Piscinibacter sp. HJYY11: one gene and its partners. The protein of the gene in region 3 interacts with the protein of the main gene of each other region in a pairwise test. Links are inferred from orthologs where the notes say so. Each region holds a gene or a part of one and is shown on either strand. Other genes may lie near its edges. The genes, in order: JI745_RS03290, dnaQ and dnaE.

Region 1 (4,251 bases), on a different replicon or contig from region 3:
GCCATGTGCGCAAGGACCTGCCGGCCTTGCTCGCCGAACTGGCCGCGGTCTACCCGCAGGTCACCTGGTCCTTGCAGCCGGCCATCGGCGAGGTCGACAGCGTGGTCCGGGCCATGGCCGAAGCGGCGCTCAAGCTCGCCTCCTAATACTCTCAGTGGAATAATCCAGACAGCTCACATACTGCTCTGGATATATGAACCTTCACCAGTTCCGGTTTGTCCAAGAGGCGGTCCGGCGCGACCTCAACCTGACCGAGACCGCCAAGGCGCTCTTCACCTCGCAGCCCGGCATTTCCAAGGCCATCCTTGAGCTCGAAGGCGAGCTCGGGGTCGACATCTTCGCCCGGCACGGCAAGCGCCTGCGCCGGGTCACCGAGCCCGGCCAGCACGTGCTGGCGAGCATCGAGATCATCATGCGCGAGGTCAACAACCTGAAGCGCATCGGCGAAGAGTTCTCCAAGCAGGACAGCGGCACGCTCTCGATCGCCACCACCCACAGCCAGGCCCGTTACTTCCTGCCCGAGCCGCTGGCCCAGCTGCGCAAGCGCTTCCCCAAGGTCAACATCAGCTTGCACCAGGGTTCGCCCGCGCAGGTGGCGCAGATGCTGCACGAGGAGGTGGCCGACATCGGCATCGCCACCGAAGCCATCGGCGACGTGGACGAGTTGGTCGCCCTGCCCTGCTACGAATGGCAGCACGCCGTGGTGATGCCCCCCAGCCACCCGCTGGCGCAGGCCGAGCGCCTGAGCCTGGAAGACCTGGCGCGCGAGCCCATCGTGACCTACCACCCGTCGTTCAGCGGCCGCACCCGCGTCGACCAGGCGTTCACCGCCCGTCACCTGAAGCCCAACATCGTGCTGGAGGCCATCGACGCCGACGTCATCAAGACCTACGTGCGCCTCGGGCTGGGCATCGGCATCGTTTCCGAGATCGCGGTGCGCGACGACCCGCCCGGTGGCGACCTGATCTCCCGGCCGGTCGGGCATCTCTTCGGCCGCAGCATCACGCGCGTGGCCTTCAAGCGCGGCGCCTACCTGCGCAACTTCGTCTTCGCCTTCGCCGAGATGCTGTCGGAGCGGCTCAACCGCGCGCTCATCACCAAGGCGATGAGCTCCCGTGACGCCCACGGCGGCCCCCAGGACACCACCGACTACCAGCTCTGAACACGCGACCATGAGCACGACCTTCGCCACGCCCCGGATCACCAGCCGCCTGCCGCAGGTCGGCACCACCATCTTCACCGTGATGTCTGCGCTGGCGCAGCAGCACAACGCCGTCAACCTCGGCCAGGGCTTCCCGGATTTCGACTGCGACCCCCGCCTGCTCGACGCCGTGAACGCCGCCATGCGCCGCGGCCTCAACCAGTACCCGCCGATGGCGGGCGTGCTGCCGCTGCGTGAAGCCATCGCCCAGAAGATCGCGCGGATCTACGGCCACGGCTACGACCCGGTCCACGAGATCACCATCACCGCGGGCGCCACGCAGGCCATCCTGACCGCCATCCTTGCCATCGTGCACCCAGGCGACGAAGTCATCGTGCTCGACCCGAGCTACGACAGCTACGAGCCCAACATCGAACTGGCCGGTGGCCGCGCCGTGCATGTGCCGCTCACGCCGCGCACCTTCCGCCCCGACTTCGACCGCATCTCCGCAGCCATCAGCCCGCGCACCCGTGCCATCCTCATCAACACGCCGCACAACCCGAGCGCCACTGTCTGGTCGGCTGACGACATGCGGCGCCTGGCCGAGCTGCTGCGCCCGACCGACGTCCTCGTGATCGCCGACGAGGTCTACGAGCACATGGTGTTCGATGGCGCGCAGCACGAGAGCGTGTCGCGCAGCCCCGAACTGGCGGCGCGCAGCTTTGTCGTGTCGAGCTTCGGCAAGACCTACCACGTGACGGGCTGGAAGGTCGGTTATGTGGCCGCCCCGGCAACGCTGATGGCGGAATTCCGCAAGGTCCACCAGTTCAACGTGTTCACCGTCAACACGCCGGTGCAGCACGGCCTGGCCGACTACATGGCGGACCCGGCACCCTACGAGCAACTGGCGGGCTTCTACCAGCGCAAGCGCGACCTCTTCCGCAGCGGCCTCGCCTCGACCCGGCTCAAGCTGCTGCCCACCACCGGCAGCTATTTCCAGAGCGTCGACTATTCGGAAGTGAGCGACCTGAACGAAGAAGCGTTTTGCCGCTGGCTCACGAGCGAAGTCGGCGTGGCGGCGATCCCGCTGTCGGCGTTCTACCCCGGCGGCTTCGAGCAGAAGCTGGCCCGATTCTGCTTCGCCAAGAAAGACGAGACGCTGAAGCTCGCGCTCGAGCGTCTCAACGCTTGCTTTTCTTGAACTCGAACTCTTCCAGCGTCAGCGACGGCTGTTCGGTGGAGACGTCGAGGTCGAGCGAGAAGCTTGCGAGTGGCTCGGCCTTCTCCGCCGACGCCGGCACGCTGGTCACCGTCGGCGCCGGCTCGCCACCGAGGGGCAGCAGGAGGTCGACTCCCTCCACGTCGACGGCACGCTCGGCCAGGTCACGCGCAGTGCTGTAGAGGAAAAGCAGCTCGCGATAGGCAGGCACGTCGAAGGTCGGCCCGGCATCACGGCGGAAGAGTGCCGTGTCGAGCAGCTCCATCGCCTGCGAAGGCCGGTTCCACACGTCCTGCAGGCGCTGCATCACCTCGGGGTAGCCCTCGAGGTTGAGGCCGTCTTCCGGGTCCACGTCCCACTCGGGCGCGTAGGCATTGAAGCGGCGGTTGAAGCGCTCGCGGATGCGGTCGTACGGCTCGCGCTCGCCACGGCGGCGGTAGATCTCGAGCAGCTTCAGATAGGGCAAGGGGCTCACCCCGCCGGTGCTGCGCACATGGCCCATCAACAGGTCGATGGCGGCTTCATCCTGGCCGAGCACCACGAAAAACTCGGCCTGCTGCTCGAGATCGATCAGCTCTTCGGCCGACATGGGACGGCGTGGCTCGACCACCGCATCGGGCTCGGCAGCGCGCAGCGTGGGCACCGGTGCAGCAGGCGGCGGCAGAGGCTCCGATGGCGGTGTGAGGGTCGGCAGCGGAGACGGTGCGGAGATCACACCGGGGATGCTGAGCGCCTTGGCCTCCTCCGTCATCTCACCCAGCGGCTCGGGCGCCACGCCAGCCCCTGCCGCGTGCTGGTCACCCCACCATGCCGCAGCCGCTCGATCGCGGCGCCGCAGCCACCACATGGCGACGAGCGCGCTGGTCAGCAGCACGCACACCACGACCAGCAGATAGACGAGCGGGTTTGCATAGCGGCTGGCTTCGGCGGCTCGCACGCGCGCCTGCATGTCGTCCAGCGCCTTCTGGGTGACCTGACTGTCGGCTCGCAGCTTCAGCAGCGACGCTTCCATCGCCTTCAGGCGCTCCAGTTCCTCTTGCCGTTGCGCGACCTCGGGGTCGACATGGCGCCGCGCCGCGCCAGAGGCCGGCTCCTGCGGTGCAGTGCCGAGCCGCGTCTCCATCTGCAGCTGCGGAACGACGAGCGCATCGGTTTCGACGGGGTCCAGTCGAAGCATCGGGCCGCGCGGCTTGGCGGGAGCAGCCGGCGCAGCACGTGTCTCGCGAGCAGTACGTGCCGGTGGTGCCACGGTGGGCGCCACAGCAGGGCCGGTCGACGACGAGCCGGCCGCGTCGCCGCGCCGCTTGCGCGCACGTGGCGGCGCGGCGGGTGAGGCGGCCGGGGCGGAGGCCTCTGCGGCCGGCGGCACGGCCGCGAGCACCGGGGACACCGCGGTCTCGGCTCGATCGGGTGCCCAGCCGTCCTGGCCCGAGGCGGTGGTGGTCGCGCCCGGTGGATCGGCGAGCAACGTGAAGTTGCGTGAAAGGCTCGAAGGGCAGCCCAGTTGCAGATGCACGGCGACCACGGGCTCGTCGACCGCCTGAGTGGTCGTCACGCGGATGCGTCGCTCTCCCGTCGTGGCCGTCTCCAGGCGCGTGCGCACCACGCTCTCGGGCAGCACACGGTCACCGAAGCTCACCTCGGCCTTGACACAACGGGTCTCGATGGATTCGCCAGCGTCGAGTCGCACGGCGATGGTGAAGTTGAGAGGCTGGCCCAACACGGCTGCCGAACCGACCCTGCCAAGGCCCAGCGCCGTCGCCGCATCCATGCCCAACGCAAGGGCCAGGAACAGTGCGAGCGAGGGCAAAAATCTCTGCATTCTTGGGGCAGCGGGGTAGCGAGTCACTCTAGCATGAAGGCCCCGCTTCACGAGGTGAACCATGGCTCG
Region 2 (4,445 bases), on a different replicon or contig from region 3:
CGTGACCTGAAGTCGGGCCAGCGCATCATGGTCTTCGTGCCCGAGAGCGCGCGTTTCTCGTACGCCGCGGCGTTGCTGACGGTCTGCTGAGAGCCCCGTCATGAGCGACAACGCCCAGATCGAGCTGCGTGTGTGGCGCCAGTTCCTGGTGCTGGCGGAAGTCTTGCACTTTGGCCGCGCGGCCAAGCAGCTCAACATCACGCAGCCGCCGTTGACCCTTGCCATTCAGCAACTCGAAGCGCGCCTCGGTGTGCCGCTCTTCGAGCGCACGCGCCGGCAGGTGTCGCTCACGCCGGCGGGGCAGGCGTTGGTCGAGCCGGTGCGGCAGTTGCTGCAGCAGGCCTCGGCGCTGTCGTCGATCGCGCGAACGGTGGGGCAGGGCGCGATCGGGCGCCTGCGATTGGGTTTCGTGTCGACCGTGGGCTTCGGGCCCTTGCCGGGCTGGCTGCGCGGCTTTCGCGACATCGAGCCCGGCATCGAAGTGGTGCTGCGCGAAGCGACGACCGACGTTCAACTGCGTGCGTTCGAGCTGGGCGAAGCCGATGCCGGCTTCGTGCTGCATGCACCCGGCATCGTGCCGGAAGGCAGCGGGCAGGGCCTGTCGCGGCTGTCGGTGAGCGTCGAGCCGATGGTGCTCGCGGTGCCGGAGGCCTCGCCGCTCACCACGGCGCGGCGGCTCACCCTGTCGCAGATCCTCGCGCAGCCGCTGATCATCTTCCCGCGGGAGATTGCACCTTCCTTGTACGACGCGGTGCTCGCGTTCTACCACCGCCACAGCGCGTCGCTCGTGATCGCCCAGGAAGCGATCCAGATGCAGACGATCGTCAACCTGGTGTCTGCGGGTCTGGGCCTGGCGTGGGTGCCGCAGTCGGTGACGACCTTGCAGCGGCCGGGCGTGGTCTACCGTCGCCTGCCGGTGGCGCTCGGGGCGATGGCGCCCCGCGCGGAGACGAGCCTCGTGTGGCCCTCGGACGCCGGCCCGGTGGTCACGCGCTTCGTCGACTACGTGCAGCGCACCTTGCACGAGGCCGAGCCGGCCTGATCCGCGCGCTGCGTCGCAGGTCGCTGCGGCGCCTGCGGTATCGTTCGCTGCTTTCCGCTTCCGACTCGCCGGTCCATGCTCACCCATCCGCAGTTCGACCCTGTCGCCCTCCAGATCGGCCCCGTCGCCATCCACTGGTACGGGTTGACCTACCTGGTCGCCTTCGGGCTCTTTCTCTGGCTGGCGTCGGTCCGGGTGAAAAAGCCCTGGTTCGCCAATGCCGGCTGGTCGCGCCGCGATGTCGAAGACCTCCTGTTCTACGGCGTGCTCGGTGTGGTGATCGGCGGGCGGCTGGGCTTCGTGCTGTTCTACAACCTCGGCCACTACCTGCAGAACCCGCTCGAGATCTTCGCGGTGTGGAAGGGCGGCATGTCGTTCCACGGCGGCATGCTGGGCGTGGGGGCAGCACTGGCCATCTACTCGTGGACGCACAAGCGGCCGGTGCTGCAGACCTTCGACGTGATCGCCCCGTGCGTGCCCACGGGCTTGGCGTCGGGACGCATCGGCAACTTCATCAACGGCGAGCTGTGGGGCCGCTTCGCCGACCCGAGCCTGCCCTGGGCGATGGTGTTTCCGCAATCGGGCACCGAGCAGCCGCGCCACCCGTCGCAGCTGTACCAGTTCGCGCTCGAAGGCGTCCTGCTTTTTGTCTTCCTCTGGTTTTACGGCCGCAAGCAGAGGGCCCCTGGGCAGGTGGCGGCGGCCTTCGTGGTCGGCTATGGCGTATGCCGCTTCATCGCCGAATATTTCCGCCAGCCTGACAAGGGCCTCGAGAACCTCCCGCTGGGCTTGAGCATGGGCCAGTGGCTGTGCGTGCCGATGTTGCTCGGCGGCGCGCTCTGGTGGTGGTGGGCGGGTCAGCGCGAGCAGAAAGCCAAGGCATGAGACAGATCTTCTTCGACACCGAAACCACCGGCCTCAGCCCCGAGTCGGGCGACCGCATCATCGAGATCGGCTGCGTGGAGATGGTCAACCGGCGGCTGACCGGCAACAACAAGCACTTCTATCTCAACCCCGAGCGGCCCAACCACGAAGACGCGGTCAAGATCCACGGGCTGACCGATGAATTCCTGGCCGACAAGCCGCTCTTCGCGTCCATCGCCGACGAGTTGCTGGAGTACCTGGCCGGTGCCGAGGTCATCGCCCACAACGCAAGCTTCGACGTGGGCTTCTTCAACGAGGAGCTGAAGCGCCTGGGTCGCGGCAAGTTCACCGAGCACGTCGGCAGCGTCACCGACACGCTGGTGATGGCGCGCGAGATGTTCCCTGGCAAGTCGAACTCGCTCGACGCCCTGTGCAAGCGCCTGGAGGTCGACAACTCTAACCGCACGCTGCACGGCGCGCTGCTCGACGCAGGCCTGCTTGCCGAGGTCTACATCAACATGACCCGCGGCCAGGACTCGCTGGTCATCGACGCCACCGAGGCGGCCCAAGCCGACCTGGTGCTGGCGGCCATCGACTTCAGCCAGTTCGAGCTGCCCGTGCTCGTGGCCAACGATGAAGAAATCGCGGCGCACGAGGGCATCCTCGCCGAGCTCGACAAGTCTTCCGGCGGCAAGACGGCGTGGCGTGCGCTTGTGGCATAATCTGCGGCTTCCCGTCGGATTGGGCGGTTAGCTCAGCGGTAGAGCACTGCCTTCACACGGCAGGGGTCGCAGGTTCGAACCCTGCACCGCCCACCAGTCCACCGGATGAACGCAAAAAAACGGCACCCGCGGGTGCCGTTTTGCTTTTGGTCATGCGGGTCTGGGCGTGCGGGAGCGTTGGCGGCGTGACGCCGCGCCGACCGCGCCAAGCCCGAGGAGCATCAGCGCATAGGTCTGTGGTTCAGGCACCGGGGCGGCGATTGCCGTGACGGCCGTGCCCACGTCGCCGTTGCGCACGGCAAGCACATAGCCGGTGATGAGGCTGGTTTCGTTGGACAGGACGCTTCTGCCGGTGGTGATGTTCCGCAGCTCCTGCCACGCCATGTCCGAGGTCCAGCTGAGGTAGTTCCCGTTCATCACGTTCGAGAACAGGCCGGTCACGCCGGCCAGGAACGACAGCTCGCTCGGGAACTGCCCGTACAGCGGCGCGGACTGGATGCAGGCCAGGGGACACGAGGCGCTCGGCACATAGCCCTCGGGTATGACGCGCTCCGGCAGGCGCCAGTCGCTCACCGATCCCACCACCAGCGAGTCGACCCAGCTGATGGCCGTGCTCAGGCGGAGCTGCCCCGAGGCAAGGACGCCGCCCATGAAGCTGCGCGGGTCTCGATCGGCGGGGCCGCCCAAGGTGGCGTAGAGGTTGGCATCGGCCAGCCACGTCAGGTCGTGGGCGCTGTCGTAGAAAGCGTCGGTGACGCCGTCACCGGTGAGGTCGCGCGCCTGGAACGTTTGAGCCTGTGCTGTGCAGGCCAGCAGCGCGAAAGCGATGGCAGCGATTCTTTTCATGTTTTCCTCCTTGTGGTGCGCGGAATGTAGAGGGAGCCCGAAAAGGGCTAACACCCCCGAGGCACGGGGTCGCCAGGGCGGCCTCGGGATCTCGTTCGCAGTTTCCCAGGGGAGCAGGCCTGTCACCGTGTCGTGGCATAGCAAGAACTGACCATGCCCGTGGCCACGGTGCGTGGCGGTCCCGCGACATGTCTGTAGGCCATTGCCTACAAGAAATTGGCGACCCCGCCGCTGGCAATCTGCGCGCCCGCGTCCGATGCTCGCGGTGCAATTTTCAAGGAGCAGGCATGGCAGGCGAGTCGGGGCTGGGCGCGTTGGCCGCGTCGCGCGGCGTGGCCGCGCCCGCCGCCCATGCCGATGCGTTCTGGCAGGCCTGCTGGCGCAATGCCCGGTTGATCGCAAGCGGAGACGAACGCCGCCTTCACGACGACCAGGGCCACTACTTCCCGGGGCTGAAGCTCAACTTCACCGAAAACCTGCTGGCCGGTGACGGCCAGCGCGACGACGCGATCGCGGTCGTCACCTGCCTGGCCGACGGCAGCCTCGAGCGCACGAGCCGTGCCGAGCTGCGCCGGCGTGTGGCCCGCCTCGCGGAGGCGCTGCGCCAGGGCGGTGTGGCCGAAGGCGATCGTGTGGTGCTGGTGCCCCGCAGCGATGCACGTGCCGTGGTCGCGGTGCTGGCCGTGGCTGCCGTCGGTGCGAGCCTCGCGCTCGCTTCACCGGAAATGGGCCCTGCGCTGATGAGCGCCCGGTTCAAGTCACTCGCCCCCCGGCTGCTGCTCGCCCATGCCGGGACCATGACGCACGACACCGGCCTGCCGCTGGCGGAACGCGTGGCGCAAGTCGTGCAGGCGCTGCCATCGCTGGAGGCGGTGATGGTGCTGGACGATGCGTCCGCGCAGCTGCCGCCGCTCGGGCTGCCGGTGATGGACCTCTCCGCGGCCTTGGCCAGCGTCCCCGACATTCACGAG
Region 3 (5,488 bases):
AGCGCAAGGCCTTCGCCGACAAGGCGGGTCGGGTGGTCGGCCTGGCGGCCGAGACCTTCAACGACGGACTGCGGGCGTATTACCTGGCATTCGCCGCGGTGGGTTGGTTCTTCTCACCGCTGATCTTCATGCTGGCCACGGCGGGCGTGATCTGGATCCTGTACCAGCGCGAATTTCACTCCGAGGTGCTGGGGGCGCTCAACAGCTGAGGCGCAAGCGACGGAGCGAGCGACTCCCGCTCGTCGAACACGAAGCAGCCACCCTCGTAGTGCTGGCCGCCCACTTCCTCGAAGTACTTGAGGATGCCGCCTTCCAGCTGCACCACGTTCTCGATGCCGGCCTCGGCCATGTAGATCGCCGCTTTCTCGCAGCGGATGCCACCGGTGCAGTAGCTCACCACGCGCTTGCCGCGCAGCTCGTCGCGATGCGCCTGCACCTGCGCCGGGAACTCGGTGAACTTGGCGATGTTCCAGTCGATGGCGTTGCGGAACTTGCCGTAGCCGACCTCGAAGGCATTGCGCGTGTCGAGCGTGACGACCGGGCGGCCGTCGTCGTCGACGCCAGCGTCGAGCCAGCGGGCCAGCGTCTTCGCATCCACCGCCGGGGCACGGCCCACCTGCGGGCGGATGGTCGGGTGGTTCATGCGGATGATCTCGCGCTTGACCTTCACCAGGAGCTTGCCGAAGGGCACATGGTCGGACCAGCTTTCCTTGGGTGCCAGCGGCGAAAAGCGGGCGTCCTGCTTCAGCCAGGCGACAAAGCCGCGCACCGCCTCGGCCGAACCCGCGAGGAAGAGGTTGATGCCTTCTTCCGCCAGCAAGACGGTGCCTTTCAGCTGCCGTTCCGCGGCTTGTGAGCGGATGCTCTCGCGCAGCGCGAGCGTGTCCGTCAAGGGCACGAAAAGGTAGGAGGAGATGTTCAAAACTGCTGACACACCGGGGATTTTAAGGAGCCCTGCGCTCCCTAAAATGCCCCGATGGCCTTCGTACACCTGCGCACCCACACCGAGTTTTCAGTCGTCGACGGCACCCTGCGCATCGACGAAGTCGTGGGCGCCGCAGCGAAGGATGGGCAGGTGGCCCTCGCCATCACCGACCTCTCGAACATCTTCGGTGGCATCAAGTTCTACAACACCGCGCGCAAGAAGGGCGTGAAGCCCATCCTCGGCGCCGACGTGTGGCTGGAGCCGACCGACGGCGAGAAGCAGCCGAGCCGCATCGTGCTGCTGGTGCAGAGCAAGACGGGCTACCTGAACCTGTGCGAGCTGCTGTCGCGCGGCTGGCTCGACCCCTCGGCGCGAGGGCAGGCGCTGCTGAAGTGGGAATGGCTCAGCGCTTTGAACGGCGGCCTCATCGCGCTCTCGGGAGCCGAGCTCGGCCCGGTCGGCCAGGCGCTGATGGCGCAAGACAACGCGCGTGCATCGGCGGTGGCGCAACGACTCGCCGCGATCTTTCCGCAGCGCTTCTACATCGAGCTGCAGCGCGCCGGCCAGCCGACCAACGAAGCGCACGTGCGCGCCGCCGTGCCGCTGGCCGCGCACCTCAAGCTGCCGGTCGTCGCCACGCACCCGGTGCAGTTCCAGACGCCGGAAGACTTCGAAGCCCACGAAGCCCGCACCTGCATCGCCGAAGGCGAGACGCTCACCAACCCGCGCCGCATCAAGCGCTTCACCCGCGAGCAGTACTTCAAGTCGCAGGCGCAGATGGAGGCGCTCTTCGCCGACATCCCGAGCGCCATCCACAACACCGTCGAGATCGCCAGGCGCTGCAGCCTCTCGCTCGTGCTCGGCAAGCCACGCCTGCCCGACTTCCCGGTGCCCGAGGTCAACGGCGAGAAGATGGAGCCCGAGGCCTACTTCCGTTATGCCTCGCACGAGGGCCTGAAGGAGCGCATGCTCCATCTCTACCCCGATGCGGCCGAGCGCGAACAGCAGCTGCCGCGCTACGTGGAGCGGCTGGAGTTCGAGCTCAACACCATCCTGAAGATGGGCTTCCCCGGCTACTTCCTGATCGTGGCCGACTTCATCAACTGGGCCAAGAACAACGGCTGCCCGGTCGGGCCGGGCCGCGGCTCGGGGGCCGGCTCGCTGGTTGCCTACGCGCTCAAGATCACCGACCTCGACCCGCTGCGCTACAACCTGCTGTTCGAGCGCTTCCTGAACCCGGAACGTGTGTCGATGCCCGACTTCGACATCGACTTCTGCCAGGGCAACCGCGACCGCGTGATCGACTACGTGAAGGACAAGTACGGCCGCGATGCCGTGAGCCAGATCGCGACCTTCGGCACCATGGCCGCCAAGGCCGCGCTGCGCGACGTGGGCCGCGTGCTTGGCATGGGCTACGGCCACGTCGACGGCATCGCCAAGCTCGTGCCGGCGCCGCCCGGCAAGACGGTGACGCTCGCGCGCCCCGGCGACAAGCCCGACCCCGGCCTCATCTACGCCCGTGTCGAAGCGCCCGAGATCGAGCAGCGCGAGAAGAACGAAGAAGAAGTCGCCGAGCTGCTCGCGCTCGCGGAGCGTGTGGAAGGCATGGTGCGCAACATCGGCATGCATGCCGGTGGCGTGCTGATCGCGCCCGGCAAGATCACCGACTTCTGCCCGCTCTACATGCAGCCGGGCAGCGACTCGGCGGTGAGCCAGTACGACAAGGACGACGTCGAAGCCATCGGCCTCGTGAAGTTCGACTTCCTGGGCCTGGCCACGCTCACGATCCTCGAGCTGGCGAAGGACTACATCCGCGCCCGCCGCCCCGGCCAGGAGAACTTCGCGCTCGAGAACATCCCGCTCGATGACCGCGCCGCCTACCGGCTGATGAGCGAAGGCAAGACGGTGGCAGTGTTCCAGCTGGAATCCTCCGGCATGCAGCGCATGCTGAAGGACGCCAAGCCCAGCGTCTTCGAAGACATCATCGCGCTCGTGGCGCTGTACCGGCCGGGCCCGATGGACCTGATCCCGAGCTTCTGCGCGCGCAAGCACGGCCGCGAAGAGGTCGAGTACCCGCATCCGATGATGGAAGAGGTGCTCAAGGAGACCTACGGGATCATGGTCTACCAGGAGCAGGTGATGCAGGTGGCGCAACGCCTGGGCGGCTACTCGCTCGGCGGCGCCGACCTGCTGCGCCGCGCGATGGGCAAGAAGAAGCTCGAGGAGATGGTGGCCCACCGTGCCACCTTCGCCCAGGGGGCGGCGAAGAACGGCATCGAGGAGCCGCTCGCCAACGAGATCTTCGACCTGATGGAGAAGTTCGCGGGCTACGGCTTCAACAAGTCGCACGCCGCGGCGTATGCGCTGCTCGCGTACCACACGGCCTACCTCAAGGCGCACTACCCGGCCGAATTCACCGCGGCCAACATGAGCGTCGCACTCGACGACACCGACAAGCTCAAGATCTTCCACGACGACGCGGTGCAGAACCTCGGCCTCACCTTTGAGCCGCCGAACATCAACACCGGCAACTACCGCTTCGAGCCGGTGGCCGACAAGATCGTGCGCTACGGGCTGGGCGCCATCAAGGGCACGGGGCAGAGCGCCATCGAAGCCATCATCCAGGCACGCAAGGAAGGCGGCCCGTTCAAGAGCCTGTTCGACTTCTGCGCACGGGTCGACCGCAGCCGCATCAACAAGCGCACGGTCGAAGCGCTCATCAAGGCTGGCGCCTTCGACCTGCTGCACCCGGAGCGCTCGCAGGCCGTGGCCAGCATCGGCCTTGCCTTCGACTATGCCGACACCCAAGCCGCGCATGCCGACCAGGGCGGGCTCTTCGACTTCGGCGACTCGCATGCGGCGTCCACCCAGGAGCCCGAGCTGGTGCAAGCGGCCCCGTGGAGCATCAAGGAGCGCCTGAGCCTGGAGAAGGTCGCGCTCGGCTTCTACCTCTCGGGCCACCTCTTCGACCAGAGCGAAGACGAGGTGCGTCGATTTGCCAAGCGCAAGATCGCCGACATCATCGATTCGCGAGAGCCGCAGCTGCTGGCCGGCATCATCGGCGACCTGCGCGTCATCAACGGCCAGCGCGGGCGCGTGGCCATCTTCAAGCTCGACGACAAGAGCGAGGCCATCGAGTCGGTGGTCAACGAAGACGTGCTCAACGCCAACAAGGACCTGCTGAAGGACGATGAGCTCGTCATCGCGCTGGGCAAGGTGCAGCCCGATCGTTTCTCGGGCGGCATGCGCTTCAACATCCAGCAGGTGTGGGACCTCGCCACCGCGCGCTGCAAATTCGGCAAGTACCTGCGAGTGGAGGTCAACGGCAGCGTGCCGCCGGTGGCCGAGGTGCTGCGCGACTTCCCGAGCCGGCGCATCAACACCGAGCAGGGCACGGTCACCAATGGCCTCGGCGTGCGGCTGGTGCTGCAGCGACAGGCCGCCAGCGGTGAGCTGGACCTGGGGGAAGAGGGCCGTTTCTTCCCCACCGATGAAGCGCTGGCCCGTTGGCTGGCCGGCACCCACGGCAAGGCGCAGGTGGTCTACGACTGAGCGAGTGCAAGTGTGGTGGTGCTCCCACCACGGTCAAGGGCTGGCCCTGATCTTGTGCTCGCCGAGGCGTGCCTAAACTGCGGCGCATGCCCGAAAACAACCCCACGACAGGTTTGATCCTCACCGGCGGCGGCGCCCGCGCGGCCTACCAGGTGGGGGTGCTGAAGGCAGTGGCGAGGATTCGCCGGGACGCCGCTCCCTGGCAGTACGGCAACCCCTTCCCGGTCATCACCGGCACGTCGGCCGGTGCCATCAACGCGGCCGCGCTGGCCACCCACTGCGACGATTTCGATGGCGCGGTGAAGGCCATGGCCGACGTCTGGGAGAACTTCCGCGCCGAGCAGGTCTACCGGAGCGACGCGCTGGGCGTGATCCGCACCGGCGCACGCTGGCTGACGATGATGTCGCTCGGCTGGGTCATCGCCCGCTGGCGCCGCGCACGGCTGCGTTCGCTGCTCGACAACAGCCCGCTCGAGACGCTGCTGGGCGAGATCGTCGCGGTGGATCGCCTGCCTGACGTCATGAAGTCAGGCCATCTGCAGGCACTGGCGGTCACCGCGTCGAGCTACAGCTCGGGCACGCACGTGACCTTCTACGACTCGCTGCAGGAGTTCGCGCCATGGAACCGCTCGCAGCGGGTGGCGGTGCATTCGCCGATCACCGTGCAGCACCTGCTGGCGTCGGCGGCCATCCCCTTCGTGTTCCCGGCCGTGCCGCTCGACTTCGATGGCGTCACCGAATACTTCGGCGACGGCTCGATGCGCCAGTCGGCGCCGATCTCGCCGGCGGTGCACCTGGGCGCCCGCCGCATCCTCGTGATCGGTGCCGGCCGCATGCACGAGCCGCCGGGCCGGCGCAAGGTCAGCGGCGCGTATCCGAACTTCGCGCAGATCGCCGGTCATGCCCTGTCCAACATCTTCCTCGATGCGCTGGCCGTCGACGTGGAGCGCCTGCAGCGCATCAACAACACGCTCTCGCTGCTGCCGCCCGAGGCCCTGGCCAACACGACCT

What was found.
Region 1: the proteins of dnaE (region 3) and JI745_RS03290 interact in binary tests that used the Escherichia coli proteins (3 or more experiments, as listed by UniProt). The link is inferred for Piscinibacter sp. HJYY11 from one-to-one orthologs.
Region 2: the proteins of dnaE (region 3) and dnaQ interact in binary tests that used the Escherichia coli proteins (3 or more experiments, as listed by UniProt). The link is inferred for Piscinibacter sp. HJYY11 from one-to-one orthologs.

Annotation. Positions count from the first base shown.
Region 1 is NZ_JAERQZ010000001.1:725,433-729,683, forward strand. What follows is about bases 464-3,257. They hold JI745_RS03290 (pyridoxal phosphate-dependent aminotransferase), read left to right. Parts: upstream 464-1,172; coding sequence 1,173-2,342; downstream 2,343-3,257. Other genes in these bases: JI745_RS03285 (CysB family HTH-type transcriptional regulator), read left to right, coding at 464-1,162; JI745_RS03295 (FimV family protein), read right to left, coding at 2,323-3,257. Also shown: JI745_RS03280 (sirohydrochlorin chelatase), read left to right, coding at 1-146; more of JI745_RS03285, read left to right, coding at 194-463; more of JI745_RS03295, read right to left, coding at 3,258-4,170. UniProt on the Escherichia coli protein: Shows aminotransferase activity with methionine and histidine as substrates, and to a lesser extent also with phenylalanine.
Region 2 is NZ_JAERQZ010000001.1:1,126,167-1,130,611, reverse strand. The notes cover bases 788-3,775. They hold dnaQ (DNA polymerase III subunit epsilon), read left to right. Parts: upstream 788-1,923; coding sequence 1,924-2,628; downstream 2,629-3,775. Other genes in these bases: JI745_RS05110 (thioesterase domain-containing protein), read left to right, coding at 3,762-3,775; JI745_RS05115 (PEP-CTERM sorting domain-containing protein), read right to left, coding at 2,779-3,474; lgt (prolipoprotein diacylglyceryl transferase), read left to right, coding at 1,118-1,927; JI745_RS05135 (LysR family transcriptional regulator), read left to right, coding at 788-1,042. In the rest of the region: JI745_RS05140 (beta-ketoacyl-ACP synthase III), read left to right, coding at 1-90; more of JI745_RS05135, read left to right, coding at 101-787; more of JI745_RS05110, read left to right, coding at 3,776-4,445. UniProt on the Escherichia coli protein: DNA polymerase III is a complex, multichain enzyme responsible for most of the replicative synthesis in bacteria. The epsilon subunit contain the editing function and is a proofreading 3'-5' exonuclease.
Region 3 is NZ_JAERQZ010000002.1:99,439-104,926, forward strand. The notes cover bases 647-4,677. They hold dnaE (DNA polymerase III subunit alpha), read left to right. Parts: upstream 647-976; coding sequence 977-4,477; downstream 4,478-4,677. Other genes in these bases: JI745_RS24235 (sulfurtransferase), read right to left, coding at 647-934; JI745_RS24245 (patatin-like phospholipase family protein), read left to right, coding at 4,564-4,677. In the rest of the region: JI745_RS24230 (DUF599 domain-containing protein), read left to right, coding at 1-209; more of JI745_RS24235, read right to left, coding at 176-646; more of JI745_RS24245, read left to right, coding at 4,678-5,488. UniProt on the Escherichia coli protein: DNA polymerase III is a complex, multichain enzyme responsible for most of the replicative synthesis in bacteria. This DNA polymerase also exhibits 3' to 5' exonuclease activity. The alpha chain is the DNA polymerase catalytic subunit.